4 regions of the Bacillus sp. ABA4_010 genome follow, and region 1 is predicted to be linked to each of the others. Evidence: riboswitches for the same ligand, from Rfam matches in the RefSeq annotation. Region 1 holds a riboswitch; each other region holds the start of a gene.
What was found. A riboswitch is a leader RNA that binds a small molecule or an ion and turns the genes downstream of it on or off. The one in region 1 is predicted to bind cyclic di-GMP.
Positions count from the first base shown of each region.

Region 2: another riboswitch for cyclic di-GMP. It lies ahead of ACXAEO_RS07990 (amidase); the one in region 1 lies ahead of ACXAEO_RS07500 (HD-GYP domain-containing protein).
Region 3: another riboswitch for cyclic di-GMP. It lies ahead of ACXAEO_RS12495 (sensor domain-containing diguanylate cyclase); the one in region 1 lies ahead of ACXAEO_RS07500 (HD-GYP domain-containing protein).
Region 4: another riboswitch for cyclic di-GMP. It lies ahead of ACXAEO_RS09100 (response regulator); the one in region 1 lies ahead of ACXAEO_RS07500 (HD-GYP domain-containing protein).

Region 1 is NZ_JBSWUN010000003.1:1,279,869-1,283,768, reverse strand. Features, by position in the region: gene ACXAEO_RS07510 (sulfite exporter TauE/SafE family protein) at 1-297, shown strand, start outside; gene ACXAEO_RS07505 (GGDEF domain-containing protein) at 375-1,448, opposite strand; gene ACXAEO_RS07500 (HD-GYP domain-containing protein) at 1,622-2,239, opposite strand; cyclic di-GMP riboswitch class II at 2,274-2,357, opposite strand; partial or broken gene ACXAEO_RS07495 (cache domain-containing protein) at 2,709-3,761, shown strand; gene ACXAEO_RS07490 (methyl-accepting chemotaxis protein) at 3,762-3,900, shown strand, end outside.
Region 2 is NZ_JBSWUN010000003.1:1,386,298-1,390,197, reverse strand. Features, by position in the region: gene ACXAEO_RS07995 (branched-chain amino acid aminotransferase) at 1-217, opposite strand, end outside; gene ACXAEO_RS07990 (amidase) at 453-1,355, opposite strand; cyclic di-GMP riboswitch class I at 1,401-1,486, opposite strand; gene ACXAEO_RS07985 (sensor domain-containing protein) at 1,568-3,760, opposite strand.
Region 3 is NZ_JBSWUN010000003.1:2,253,321-2,257,220, reverse strand. Features, by position in the region: partial or broken gene ACXAEO_RS12505 (orotidine 5'-phosphate decarboxylase / HUMPS family protein) at 1-286, opposite strand, end outside; partial or broken gene zwf (glucose-6-phosphate dehydrogenase) at 252-1,361, shown strand; cyclic di-GMP riboswitch class I at 1,544-1,628, shown strand; gene ACXAEO_RS12495 (sensor domain-containing diguanylate cyclase) at 1,788-2,753, shown strand; partial or broken gene ftsZ (cell division protein FtsZ) at 3,012-3,900, shown strand, end outside.
Region 4 is NZ_JBSWUN010000003.1:1,601,134-1,605,033, reverse strand. Features, by position in the region: gene ACXAEO_RS09105 (YcdB/YcdC domain-containing protein) at 18-2,231, opposite strand; gene ACXAEO_RS09100 (response regulator) at 2,591-2,965, opposite strand; cyclic di-GMP riboswitch class I at 3,056-3,144, opposite strand; gene ACXAEO_RS09095 (hypothetical protein) at 3,394-3,549, opposite strand; gene ACXAEO_RS09090 (permease) at 3,565-3,900, opposite strand, start outside.

The DNA.
Region 1 (3,900 bases):
ACTTCTGTTGGGTCTGGATCGTTATTTGCCATTGCCATGTTGTATGTATATAAGATGAACCCTGTTCAATTAGTAGGCACTGACATTGCCCATGCGTTTCTTTTAGTGACTGTTGCAGGGCTGATAAATGCCGGACTTGGAACCGTTAATTATGTGCTAGCAGCTAATTTGCTGTTAGGGTCCATTCCCGGTGTCATTATAGGGAGTAAGCTATCTGCCAAGGTTCCAGCGAAACCGTTAAGACTAGCCGTGGCTGTGCTTATTTTCATGAGCGGATTCGGTCTCATTTTAAAATGAAAAGAACGTTACCGAAACCACATGAAAAAAGGAGCATTCTTGTGATAAGAAGCTCCTTTTTTTATGGATTTTTCTAATTATAATGCCCATACTTGATTGCGACCGTTTCGTTTCGCCTGGTAAAGGGCTTTGTCCGCTTGTTGGAAAATATCCTCCCCTTCTATTTTGACACTGCTAGGAAACGTTGCGGTTCCAATGGAAATCGTAATATGGATCGTTGACTGATCAGGCAAGATAAAGTCATGTATTTCGACTGCCTTGCGAATTCGTTCACCAATTTCTAACGCATGGGCGGCCGAACAATCAAGAAGCAGCACACTAAATTCTTCCCCGCCGTTTCTTGACACAATATCAAACGAGCGAGCAGTTCGAACGAGCACTTCTCCTAACTGTTTTAAGACTTCATCTCCACCAGGATGGCCGTATGTATCATTGACTTTTTTAAAATGGTCAATATCGATTAAGAGAAGTGATAGCTTTTCATCCTTCTCTTTCGACCGCCTTAAAGCCTCATTGTACAAGGCATCAAATTGGCGGACATTGTTCAAGTTCGTTAAGTAATCAGTCGTCGCACTTTTTTCGAGCTGCCAAAATAGTTCATTCGACTTTTCAATATATTCGGCCGTCATATAAATAAATAAACTGCCAATGAAGGAAATGCCGACTTGAATCGGAAAAATCTGCCACACTGTTTCTGCATCTAAATTAATGCTTAAGCCAATAAAAATGAATATTAAAGAAATAAAGCATAGGAGCATCATTCTCGGGAGCCTGTTCATCTGTAATCGTACCGCCAACGCACAAATCAGCCCTGTTGTTAAAATAATTGCCGCCCCAGTAATGGCCGATTGACTCATACCAAATAACGTAATCCGGGTAATCGCGATGACAATGCTCGAAAGAACCGCTGGAATCCATCCGACATAGGCTGCTGCGGTAATCGGAGCTAAGTGCCGTAAATCGACCCTCGTTTCCTCGTTGACCGAGATGGCAAAAAGCATGACAATGATGCCTAATACCCCGAACAACCCACCTGACCATACGGCATAGGCTTGACTATGTTTAATCGCTGTATATTTTTTCGACCAAATTCCTGCAAGAAAAAGGAACGTAATAAAAATGCATATATTGACAAAAAACTGGGCCAACATCCCGGCTTCCTCCTAAAAAGAGTCTCTTAATTTCTATATCTTTAGCTTAATTCATATATAAATTGATCTAGAAAATTCGACATAGTCAAAGAACGGTTATGCCAAATTTTCTAGACCTAAGCGGATGTCACACTCAAACATTCAAAGGGTACACGAACCGCTTCAAGATTTTTCTAAATGGATGGATCTAGTTGCTCCTTTTTCACCATATGGATGAAGCGATCAACTAAGTTGCGGTCATAACATGTTCCGGCTAAAGCCGTCAATTCTTTAAAAGCCTCTTCGCTTGTGAGCGCTTTAGAATACGGACGATCGCTCGTCATCGCCTCATAGCTGTCCACAATGCGCAGCATTTTGCAAAATAGCGGAAGTTGGTCATCTGTATATTTGTAAGGATACCCGGAGCCGTCTATGTTTTCGTGATGAAGTGACGCAAACGTTGCGTCCACACCACAATCGTCTAAAAATTTCTTGATTAAAACCTCTCCGTATAAAGGATGGTTCATCAACTCGCTCCATTCCTCTGTTGTCAGTTTCGTTTCCTTTTCTAAGATAGCAGAAGAAATGTAGAGTTTGCCAATATCATGAAGAAGGATAGAGTTAATCAATCCATTTCGAACTTCTGAAGAAATATGGAGATGTTTGGCAAATTGAAGAAACAGTACGGCGGTATTAACAGAATGAATATACGTATGAAAATCATGCTCCCTTAAGGCTTGTAGTAAAAAAGAGATTCGTTGATTCATAGAAAGAGTAGAAAGACGATGTTCCAGCATAAAAGCCGTTGTCATGGCAAGTTCCTCCTATACGAAAAGTAGTAGTGATTGAGGATTAGCCGGTTGCACCACTCGCTCCGCACAGCCTAAGTGCCCATTTAACGGCCTATGCATCAACGCTTTCTAATCTATAAATGTATTATCTTTTATATCGGAATAACGAGACATAATTAAAGCGTATTTAAAAACATATGATTCTTTAAATAATCTGTTATACAAAAATATTAAAAGAAAGCTCCTTAAATGTCCAATAAATCCCTCTTGATTTTCCTTCTTTTATTTATATAGGTTCCCTGTAATCATTCGACACCTCTTCAGTCCATCGAGAAGCAGCACCATCGTTGATCCAGCCCGTTCTTTTGGGTATGTCGAATTTTCTAGATCGATTTATATAGAAAAATCTAAACTGAAAATTTCAATTTTTCTTTTGAACTTGTAAGAAATCTTGGAAAAATATATAATTTTTTCTTGCAACTACCATCTTATGAGGAGGACTACTATGAAACGAAGTTTGCAAAAACAAATCCTTTACCCGGTTTTGGCTTTGCTTTTTATAACAGGCATCGTCTTAGCCGTCATTAACTATAAAATGAGTGTCGACCTATCTGTGGACCAATCGACCGAGCAGATGAAGACGGCATTAGATCAGGCCGACCAATTAGTCCGCATGTTTCTCGATGAACATGAGCGAGATTTATTACAATTAACGAGTATGGATACCATTGAAAACTATGGAAACAATCCGGCGGACTCGCAAGGAAACGTGCTGTCTCATTTTGAACGCTTCCATGAAGCCTCTCCTAATCTATTAAATAGCTATTTTGCAACCGAAAAAAACGACATGCTCCTTTACCCTGACACCGAGCTTCCAGAAGGATACAAGCCGACAGAAAAAGACTGGTATAAGCGTGCCGTTGCCAGCAATGGAGCTGTCATTTGGGAAGAACCATATACGGATATTGCCACAGGAAAAACCGTTATTACGGCACTTAAAGCGGTTATAACAAATGAACAAACAATTGGTGTAGTCGGCATTGACATTGAGATTAACCACCTCTTCGAATTAATTGAAAAAATCAAATTCGGAGACACCGGCTATGCGTTCATGGTTGATAAAAATGGTAATATGATGGCACATCCTGATTCATCCGTGCGCGGAAAAAGTGTATTAGATGAATCATACTATCAGCAAATGCAAAAAGCTGGCAAGGCAGGAGTCGTCTATTATACATATGAGGGAGATCAAAAGCTTTTAACGTTTAAAACGGATGAGAAAACCGGGTGGAAACTCGCGGGAACGGTGAAAATGGATGAATTTGAAGCAAGAGCGGAAAGTCTCTTGTCCCCGCTTGTCATCACTTTGCTTGTGATTGCCCTTCTTGCTTCTATTCTTTCCTACTTCTTCGTCCGAAAGATGATGAAACCGATTCGATCGCTTCAACATGCGATGGAAGAAGTTGAAAAAGGGAATTTGACGGCTCAAACAGACGATAGTCGTCAAGATGAAATTGGGCAGTTGGCAGCAAGCTTTGCCAATATGACAAATGAAATGAAAACATTAATTAGGCATATTCACAAGTCTTCTGAACATGTCACAGATGCATCGCAAACGCTCATGGCAAGTGTGCAGGAAAATACGGCCTCAGCGAATGAAGTGGCGGTGACGATGCAGCAAA
Region 2 (3,900 bases), 110 kb from region 1:
CTTCAAACACGGTTTGCCCGTAATGAAATACCATACATGCAGGGTCTAAAGACAATGGTTGATACGGAACGATGCGCGGATCATGCCACCCCTGTCCTTCCGTGTAATCCATAATAAACATATGGTCGGTAAAAATCCGGCCAAAGCCAAGCTGGTCAGATTGCGGCTTTTGTTTTTTCTCTTTTGTAAGCGTAACATTGATTGTCTGGTCTTTCATGTTTGTTATCTCCTTGTCCGTTTTGGTTTCAAATCATTCTATTAGTCTATTGTATACCTACGTGGAATAATATAACAACTAATATTAACTAAAAATTCGAAATTTATCTATTTCACAAAAATAATAACAGAAAAAATGAATTTTGAAAATATGAAATATTTTTGGTTCAAGTCACCTTCAACAATTATGAAGTAAAAAATAAAAACCACGGCTTAGGAAACCGTGGTTGAAGACATTATGGTTTCATGTCCATCCACCCATGAATGGAATGAATGGCAAAGCCGTCGAAGCTAGAGAATGATTGATAATGAGATTGGACGATGTCTAATTGGTTGAACATGTACGAGCTGCCTTCTTCATAAAATGAAACGAAATTCGCTTCAAGCGATTGAAGCGTTTCAACACCAATCGTTACCTTTTTATGATGAATGGCTGCATAATTCATTTCGTTTTTGACAAGCTCAATGATGCCGTTTGCTCCTGCTGCTCCGTCACGGTACGCCATAATTGTGACAGAGTCTGTATTGGAAATGACCCAATCAGATAATTTTCCTTTTCCGTTTCGGTTATTGTACGATTTTTCATCAAACCAAAACGGAATATCTGCCGTCAGTGGCAAGTTAAGCGCTGCAGACGATGCTTTTGCATCCATCAGAAGCGTTTGGTACGCTAATACTGTTTTGGCATATTGGCTCGTCCAGCCTGCATATAAATAAGGCTCTACATCTAAGTGAATACCGGAAAATTTTTCTCCGCTAGCCGCTTGTGATTGATAAGTTGCGACCCAAGAAAAGAAGTTACGAGCGGATTTTTGCCCTTGAGTGGAAACCCAATTTGGGGCACCGTCAAGTGCGTACACGGCAATACCTTTTGTCCCCGCTTTTTGAATGAATGTGCGATACGCTTGGACGGGAATGTGTTTGCTTACTTGAAGGAAAACACTCGTTACGTTCTTTTGCTCCATAAATGTAAGCAAGCGGTCTGTCTGTTGAACGATGGCACTTGTATCCCAAAGCCATGTGGAATAGCCACTAGTTTGTTGTGCGGCCTCTGCTTGTTGCTGTGTTCCCGCTACCCCTGTACCTTGCAGTATGCAGGCAATGATCATCAGCATCAAAACCTTTTTCATTCGTTTCATATATACCTCTCCTTTTTGAATGAGCCACGCCCTTTCAAAAAGGAGAATGGCAACCTGGCAACCGTACAGTAAAACTGGTTAGGCCCATGGCTTTGCGTCCTTGCCTTTCGACAAGTTTGCCTTTTCATTTTTTATGATTCTTACTGTTTATATCGGCTCTTCACATAGATTGTGAAGAGGTTGTTTCTGTTTGGACAAAAAAATTAAAAATTTCACACATTTCCAGCAAATTTGCCTTCATTTAATTGCATGATGACCCGCTCCAGCTCTACTTGCGGAAGAGGTCTGCTAATGTAATAGCCTTGAATTTCATCACATTTCAGTTTCTTCAGCAGTTCCATAACATCTTTTGTTTCAATGCCTTCAGCGACGACTTTTAAATTTAATTCGTGAGCTAAATACGTAATGGCTTTGACAATCGCTGTATCTTCCGTATACTCCGCTACTTCTTGAATGAAAGCTCGATCGATTTTCAGCGAGTTGATGGGAAACTTCCGTAAATAATTAAGGGACGAAAAACCTTTTCCAAAATCATCAATTGCAACAGACACATTCATTTCCCGCAGTCTTTTTAAACAGGCGATACATTCTTCTGTATTATCAATGAAGCTGTTTTCCGTAATTTCAATTTCCAGTAAGCTTGGATCGAGCTTTGTTTTCTTTAAAATTCGGTCAACGACATTTGAAAAGTTGGGGAGACGAAAATGAAGCGGTGAGATATTAACCGCCATTTTAATTGGAGAAGCAAAAGAATGACGATTCCATTCTTTATTTTGCTGACAGGCTTTTTCCAACACCCATTCATCCAGTTCAATAATGAGACCCGTATCTTCTGCAATTGGAATAAATTTAGCTGGCGAGACATTTCCTAATCGTGGACTATTCCACCGCAGCAACGCTTCGACACCATTCACTTGCTCTGTTCGTAAGTCTAATTTCGGCTGAAAATGAAGCTCCAACTCATTATTTTGAATGGCTTTTCGTAAGTGTTGTTCAATTAGCAGCGTTTCTTCATGGTGTTCATTCATCTTTCGCTCATATATGGCAAAAGTATTCCGTCCTTGTGCTTTTGCGACATACATCGCGGTATCCGCATTTTTTAACAATGTATCATAATTATCGCCATGGTCAGGGAAAATGCTGATGCCAATGCTCGGAGTCGTATGAATCTCTAATCCGTTATCCAATAAAAACGGTTTTTCATAGATAGCAAGAAGGTCTTTGGCGTACTGGGATACCGCCTTCTCTCCTTCGATGTTTGGGTACACAATAATAAATTCATCGCCTGCAAACCGGTAAATCGAGCCTTTCGCTGCGACAGCCACGTTCAATCGTTCTGCCACCTTTTGAATTAAATCATCGCCTACCGTATGTCCGAGTGAATCATTTACTTGTTTGAAACGGTCCAGGTCGAGAAAAAAGACGGCAAAGCGGTCTGAATGCTTCGAGGATGAAAGGTCGGCCATATCTTCATTAAACTTTCTGCGATTTGGTAAATTCGTCACAACATCATGGAAAGCCATAAAGTTTACTTCTTGTTGGGCATGATACAGCTCGGTAATATCGTTCACGCATCCAATCACCTCTTCAACTTTTTCATGGCGATAAATAGGAGACAGATAGGTTAAGAGATGCTTTCCTTTAAAGGAATACGTGTAATTAACCGCTTCTCCCGCAAACGCTCGTTCATAATGCTGTTCAAACATTTCCGCGAGCTCCAATGGGAACACTTCTTTTGGGGTCTTGCCGCCCATGTTTTCCCGCTGTAATCCTAACGTCGCTGCCAACTTTCCTTTATTCAACGTATAGACAAACTCGCCGCGTTCATCTTTTTCCGCTTTAAAAATGAGATTATTCATAGAATTGACAACGAACCGGAAATCGTTTTGTAAAGCCTCCACAAGCTGTTCCTGTGCAAATTTGCCTTCGGTAATATCTGTTCGAATTGCCATGTATGTAAGGGGAACTCCTGCTGAATCGTTAATGGGGACAATCGTTGTCTTAACCCAATAGAAAGTACCGTCTTTCGCTTTATTCTTAATTTCGCCTTCCCACACACGACCTTCCGTAATGGTGTTCCACATTTCGCGAAAAAACGCTTTGTCATGATAACCAGAATTAAGCAGTCGATGAGTGTTGCCGATTAGTTCCTCGCGGCTATATTTTGATATTTCACAAAATTTATCGTTAGCGTACAGTATGCGGCCGGCTGAGTCCGTAGCAGCTATAATGATGGAAGCATCCATCGCATGTTTCAAGTGTGAAAAGTATTCCAAGTTCTTCGTAATTTGGTGCGTATATATTTCCGTTTTCTGATAGCTGTCATCGTTCATCAGTTCTTTCAACAGCTGTTCAAACGTATGTACAAGTTGTTCTAAATTGTATGTTTTAAACATCTCATCCATTGCTCTCAATTGTGTAATATCTCCTCACTGTGCATAATGACATAATGTAAAGGACAAAGAGTTTGCCCAACTGGTAGTGAACGCCCTTTCACTAAATCAAGCGGTGTCCAATAATTAAGTGAAATGTATGGAAAATGGTG
Region 3 (3,900 bases), 970 kb from region 1:
TGTTTAATTTAATGCCGCCTGCAACGGCTGTTTTTGCATGTTTGACCACACGTTTAATCGTTTGCAATTGTTCAAAAGGGCTCTCGCCAGCAGCTTGAAGATCATAGCCTGTGTGGACACAAATGTAGTCAACACCAAGTGCATCCACTTCTTTTGCTCGTTGTTCAAGATTTTTTACATTAATCATATCGACAAGAATTTGTGTTCCTTGTTTTTTCGCTTCTTCGACGGCACCTTTAATGGTGGCATCATCTGTCGCTCCAGAGTTAGTAGATGTGATTACATCCAATATTCAAGAAAGTGGATTAGGAAACGTGAAAGGGTGGAAACGTCTCATTATTGAAAAACCATTTGGACATGATTTGAAATCGGCTCAAGACTTAAATGAAAAATTAAGCAAGGCGTTTGAAGAAAATGAGATTTATCGGATTGACCATTATCTCGGAAAACCGATGGTCCAAAATCTTGTGGCATTAGAGTTTGCGAACCCTATTCTTCAAGCGCTATGGAACAATCAACATATTGCCAATGTCCAAATTACAGCTAGTGAAACAGTCGGGGTTGAAGAGCGAGCTGGTTATTACGATCAGGCAGGGGCGATTCGCGACATGGTTCAAAATCATATGATGCAACTATTGATGATGACGGCAATGCATCTGCCAAAACAGATGAGCGCTATGGATGTTCGTCGAGAAAAGGGAAATATTATGAACGCTCTTCGACCGGTACAGAAGGAAGAAGTCGCTGCACATGTCATTCGTGGTCAATATGGAGCTGGAGAAATCAACAATGAACGGGTTGTTGGCTATAAAGAGGAACCAGGTGTTAATGCTTCTTCATCAAATGATACGTTTGTGGCTGCCCGGTTATGGATTGATAATGTATTTTGGAGCGGAGTGCCATTTTATATTCGCACAGGAAAAAGAATGAAGGAAAAGGCGACAAAGATTGTGATTGAATTTAAACGTTCTTTTAAAGAGTTGGATATGGTTGAGCAGCATGAGGAGGCTGCTCCTAATCTTTTAACGATTGAGATTAGTCCGAATGAACGATTCTCCTTACAGTTAAATGTGAAAAATCCATTAAAAGATGGAAAGATTGAACCGGTCGTTGTCAGTTTCTCAGCGAATCAGGAAGATATTGAGGAAGCTTATGAACGGCTGATCTTTGATGCCTTACTTGGTGACGCTACATTTTTTGCTCATTGGAAAGAAGTGGAGTTATCATGGCAGTGGATACAGCCAATTTTAGAAGCGTTTGAAGAAAACAGTGTGCCGCTTTATCCGTATCCTTCAGGTTCAATGGGGCCTGAAGCGTCTAATTGGTTAGTAGAAGAAGATGGATTTAAATGGTGGGAGTAACAGATACCATTGAAGGGGAATAAGGATGATGTGAGAGTCGTCTGTTTAGGAAAACCTCTATTAAAATTTACTAGCCTATGAATATGAAGTCACTGCATGATGAAAGGATAGGTATATTGCCTTAATTTTCAATATTGTGTATAATTGGAAATAAATGTGTCTAAAGGACTAATAACATGACAAAATGATAAAGGCAAATTCATCGAAAGGTGAAGACGCAAAGCTATAGGGACTAAAGTCGAAGGACGATGTCAGCCAGCTACCAATGCATATTTCGAGCAAGCAGGTTCGTTGGTAGCTGGCGGCATTGAAATTGTTAGACTCCCCTAATAATTTCAATGCCGTTTTCTTATGGCTTCAGAGACATAGGGAAGTAATGTTCAAAATGAGCGAAGCTTCTACATACATAAAGGCGAGGGAAGATTCATGTCATTGCTACATTTTTCTTTAGGTTTAATAGTAGGTAGTCTACTCTTCAAAGTATTGAGCAAATGTGAAAAAATTAAGCGAAAAGCGGTACTGGAGTATGAACATCATCTTGTTCGACTAGTCGAAAGGTCGAAAGATATTTTGTACTATTATGAAGTAAAACCAGAGTATAAGCATAAGTATACAAGTCCTTCTGTTGAAGATTTCTTAGGAGAAGGAACGCTGGAAGAGCTCAACAGCAATCCCGATACCCCTTTTAATATTATTCACCCGGATGATTACGAGATTATGAAAAGAAAAGTAAGTGGTGAAATAGATTATAGTAAACCGATTATTCAAAGATTGAGAGACAAGGAAGGAAATTATAAATGGTTTGAAGAATATACGACTCCAATCTATGAAAACGGTGAATTGGTAGCGATTCAGGGAATTATGCGGAATGTAGATGAAAAAATGAAGCTACAGCAGGAGTTGGAATATAAACTTACTCATGATACGTTGACAACGGTCTACAATCGGGAGTTTTTTGAGCGAAATATGGAAATATGTAATCAGTATATAGATATATCGGCAGCCGTTATTTGCTGTGACTTAGATGAGCTGAAGTATTGCAATGACAACTATGGTCATAAAAAAGGGGATAAGCTTATTCAGGAGGCTGCTAAATTATTAAAGCAGCATTGCTCTGAGAATGCCATTGTTTCTCGAATAGGTGGTGATGAGTTTGTCGTTCTTCTTGTGCATACGGAGAAAGCCGCAGTGGAAGCTCTTTATGAAAAGCTTTTAATGGCAATCGATGAATACAATACAAGCGGTAACGACGTACAAATCAGCATGTCGATTGGATATGCGTTCAGTGAACATTCACTCGGAAACATGGATCGTTTGTTCATTGAAGCCGACCAGAACATGTATGAACAGAAACGAACGAAAAAAAGACAGCGTGCCAGTTTATTCAGTTGACGTACTTCGCCTGCAGGAAGACAGTGAAAGAACCGTTCAGGGAACGTTCTAACCTGTTTGTCTGCAGTTTTTTTATGAATAAATGCTATTTTTTTCGTGAATGGATGAATGCTGGAAACATTAAATGATACAATACCCCTGTAGGCTCGTACTTCTTTGAAGAGCAATGAAGGTGATGAAAGATGTACATAACCGTAACTGTTCACGTATATAAAGGATACAGCGCACGATGATACATAATGAGGAGGAAAAACTAGAATGGAATTTGATGTCAGTATGGACCACCTAGTGAAAATTAAAGTCATTGGAGTGGGCGGTGGAGGAAATAACACCGTAAACCGAATGGTGGAGCATGGCGTTCAAGGTGTGGAATTTATTGCTGTGAATACAGATGCACAGGCACTCAACTTATCAAAAGCAGATGTACGAATGCAAATCGGTGCAGAACTAACAAGAGGTTTAGGGGCAGGGGCCAATCCAGAGGTTGGTAAAAAAGCGGTCGAAGAAAGCAAGGAGCAAATTATAGAAGTGTTAAGAGGGGCCGATATGGTCTTCGTTACAGCTGGTATGGGCGGTGGTACGGGAACCGGAGCGGCTCCGGCCATTGCTGAAATTGCGCGTAGCCTTGGAGCACTGACGATTGGGGTAGTGACGCGTCCTTTTATGTTTGAAGGACGAAAGCGCGGCATTCAAGCTGCAGGTGGCGTTGACCTGATGAAAAAGGCGACAGATACGTTAATCATCGTGCCAAATGATCGTTTATTAGGAATCATAGATAAGAAAACGCCGATGCTTGAAGCGTTTCGGGAAGCGGATAACGTTCTTCGTCAGGGGATTCAAGGGATTTCCGACCTCATTGCGGTACCTGGATTAATTAATCTCGATTTTGCCGATGTGACGACCATTATGGCGAATCAAGGAGCGGCTGTAATGGGAATTGGACGGGCAAGCGGTCAAAATCGCGCAGCAGAAGCGGCAAGAAAAGCTATTTCCAGTCCATTGCTTGAAAGCTCAATTGAAGGGGCTCGTGGGGTACTTATGAACATCACGAGCGGTGCAGATTTAAGTTTGTTTGAAGTGCAAGAGGCAGCCGATATGGTGGCTTCTGTGTCAGATGAGGAATTAAACATGATTTTCGGTTCGGTCA
Region 4 (3,900 bases), 320 kb from region 1:
TTCTTTGTTCAGGCTTTCTATTTCACTTCGCCTATTATTTTCGCAAGGCGAATATTGGACACCGCGATATCAGCTAATGTTACTTCATGCTTCGGTGCGAAAACACCGTCTTTCGCTTCAAGCAAGCCGAACTTTTCAGCAAGAGCTACATAGCCTTTATACGATGCGTCGACTTCGGCTGCATCTTTGAATGGCAATGTATAAATATCGCTATGCTTAGCAGCTAAATCTAAGCCGAGTGCACGAACATACCAATAAGCAAGCTCTTCATTGGTCATTTTTTCATCTACTAAAAACGTATCTTTCGTCGTATCAATAATATGTTGCTGGGCTGCCAATTCGACGACAGAATATAACGGATGGTCTTTCGAAATGTTCGTAAACGTCGCGTTCTCTCTATATTCGGCATGTTCAAGCTCGTAATAATTGGCGATGGATTTCATGAGTACCTCGAGCGCTTCCCCTTTCGTCAGCGGGGTATCGGCATTAAAGCTGTCTGGATCGTCGACTTCAATAATGCCCATTTGAATGAGGTAGTTCAATTCTTTTTCAGCTGTTGGATGGGAAATCTCTACTCCCACTCCGCCTTGTCTCAGATCGTCACTTTGTGTCTCCCACTCGCCGGTCACGGCATTGTAATAATGGAACTGGTGGTCAAGGTCACGGGAATAAACGAGAGAATACATGCTCTCTTCCTGATTTGGATTCATATAGACAAGGTTGACCTTTAACGCATCTAAATAATCTTGCATTGCTTGTTCCTTTGAAACAGCCGTTTCGACGTTCGGCCACTCTGTGACGTTCGGTGAATGAACGCTATATTGCGAGATAGACCCATCGTTTTTCACAAACACATTCACTGCATCCCCAATGACTGGAAGACCGTTTTTCACTCTCGGGAACGAGAAGTGGAAGCCATCTTCGCGCGTCTGCTTGTCTTCACTGCTGATTGGATACGAATATTCATGAACCACAGACGGTGAATACTTTTTCATAAACGCGACCGCTTTTTCCATTGCCACGCTAGCTGTGACCTTTTTATCCTCTTTTTTCACCGGCCCGAACACATCTTCGGAAATGTCATAGAAATTGATGACTTCCCCTGTATTTTTATCAATTTCGATGCTGGACCCATGGCCTGAGTTACGGCTATGATACATGTAGTGCACGGAATAAACCGTTTTGCCAAGCATGTCATCTTCTCGTTCCGACACTTCTTCAATTTGCAGTTTGATATCATCATTTCCTGGCTTTAACAGCTTTTCAGCAATGGCCTTCGCCTCTTTTTCTGTAATTGGCTTCGCCGTGTCTTTCACCGGTGAAGCGGCAACCATTTTCACACTGCCCTTTTGAGGAAGTTTGTTCGTAAATTCCCCGTCAATGAGCCATTTTCCATTTTTCGCATGGATCGTGTTAATTGGCTTGTCTACTCCATACACAAGTTTGACTTGTGGTTCATTGTTTCGGAAGCTGTAGTCAACAACATATTGCAATGTGACGTCAAACTGCTTTTTCATTTGTTCGAGAGCTGCATCCGCACTCAATAAATCACGTTTTTCTTCATACGTCATTTTCTTTTCCGACGGTTCCCCACCGTAAAATTCCACAATCTCGCCGTTCCCAAGGACGCTAATGCTAACACTTTGTCCCATCACAGGAAGATCATTATGTAGTTTTTCAAACATGAAATGGTAACGAACCGGCTCTGTTAAATTCATGGACCCTTGATGATAACGTCCATTGTCAGTCATGACTCGATACGAACGATCTGGCGCATGTGCTTTTATAAATGCTTCCGCCGTTTGAAGTGCCTCTTTTTCTGTTACTTTTGCTGGAAAAAGAGCGTCTTTCGTATCAGCTGGAGAGTAATAAAACGATTGAAGCTCTAAATCTTCCCCGATGAACTCAGCACCGCCGTATTCTGTTTTGCTTCCAGACTCTTTATGAAATGAAAGATGATAACGGACGACTCCTTCCTCATCTTCCATATAACGATGCCCTGTATCAAAATAGAAATCTTGACTCACTAAATGGTCAAACTTGCCTGGAAACCATTTTTTTAGCTTTTGGATTAGCATTTCTTTCGTAACTTCTGACTCTGTGCTTGCCACCATAAACATCGGCTTATCCTGTGCCTGCAAGTTCATCTCATTCGCCAACGCTTCCGTCGAAAAACCTCCGAATGCTAAAGCTGCAGATAACGATATAACACCTATTTTCTTACTCTTCACTTGATTTCCCCCTCTTTCTTTCTTTACACACTAAATGGTAACATATCCCATAATTAAAATACCATTTTTTTCTATAAATTTGAAAGAAAAATAGAACAAAAGGTCTCTTTATTCCGCTACATGCAACTATTAATCTAGGAATTTCGACATGATGATTGAATAAAAGATAAAAGCGTTCAAAACGAGAAATGAATATCCACTTCCTGTTTCGAACGCTTTTATCAAGTTGCTATTTATACACTATATATACTTAATAGAAAAACGTCACAAGAGGTTCTTTATCCCTCCTAAATGATCATTCAAAGGTTAGAAAATTCGGCATCACCACCCTTTGGTCATACCGAATTTTCTAAATCGATTTATATAGCAGCCGTTTCATATTTCAAAGGCTGCAAAACAAGCTCTAACATGTCAATATGAGGTTTGACTACAAAATCCGCGGCACCAAGTTCAATGGCATCCACAATAATTGACTGTTGGTAAAAAGCCGAATAAATAATGACATTAGCTAACGGATTCATCGTTTTAATTTCTTTTAGTACCATTAATCCGTCCACTTGCGGCAAAATAAGGTCGAGTATGACGAGATGTGGAGCAGATTGCTTATAGTATTCGATGGCTTCTTCTCCATTACTAGCTTCCAAAATTGTGTAGTATCCATTATTCCATAATATATCTTTTAATCTCTTTCTCACAGGTAAACAATAATCACAAATAAGTACTGATTTGTTCAAAACATACTACTTCCCTTTCTTCATAAATTAGGCAAATGAGAACGGAGTCATATTGTTCACGTAACAAAATGGCGAAAAAAATTCCTCCATTTCGGCAACCCGGCCACCATGGTAATCGACATTACTTTAGGTCCGTGGCTTTGCGTCTCCCACTTTCGTGAAATTTGCCCTAGTAGTATATTATCATAAAAATGTAAAAAGATGTCGAAAAATGTATACCAGAGGAAATATTGTCAGATTTAATCCATTTATGTATAGTTAAGCAATTAATCTAAGCATACGTAATAGACAATACTGTGTAAAGCCAATATGAGTATATAAGCAAAAAGAGCTCCTAGATGTCCCGAAAAAAGAAGGCTAGAAACAGTCGTCATTTTCTTCCCTTCTTTTTTCAGATTTGATTAGGCCGCTCTGTTCAACTGAAAAGATTATTCAGCTTTCTTCTCCTGTTCTGATTGTTCTTTCTCACCCTCACAACCACTCGCTTGCTCATCGGTTAATGCAACTTCTTCAAATACAACGTCGCAGCAATCTTTTTTAGGCTTTGAGAATAAATTTTTAATTGTACTCATTTTATTGATCATTGGTTTCACCTCCTTTTAAAGAACTGTTTGTACGATAAATCCAGTTGTCATCGCCACCATTAAAATGGACACTACAAATGCAGCCACTAACTTTGGTTTAAACAATTTGTTCAATAACACAACTTCAGGTATACTCGCTCCCGCTCCTCCTATCAGAAGGGCGATAATAGCTCCAATTCCCATCCCTTTACTGACTAATGCATCCGCTATCGGTAAAATGGCTTCAGCGCGAATATACATCGGGATACCAAGCACAGCCGCAATCGGAATCGTCCATAAATGGTCTCCTCCAGCGTATTGGACAATGACATCTTGCGGAACAAAATCATAAATAAACGCTCCGATGAAGAC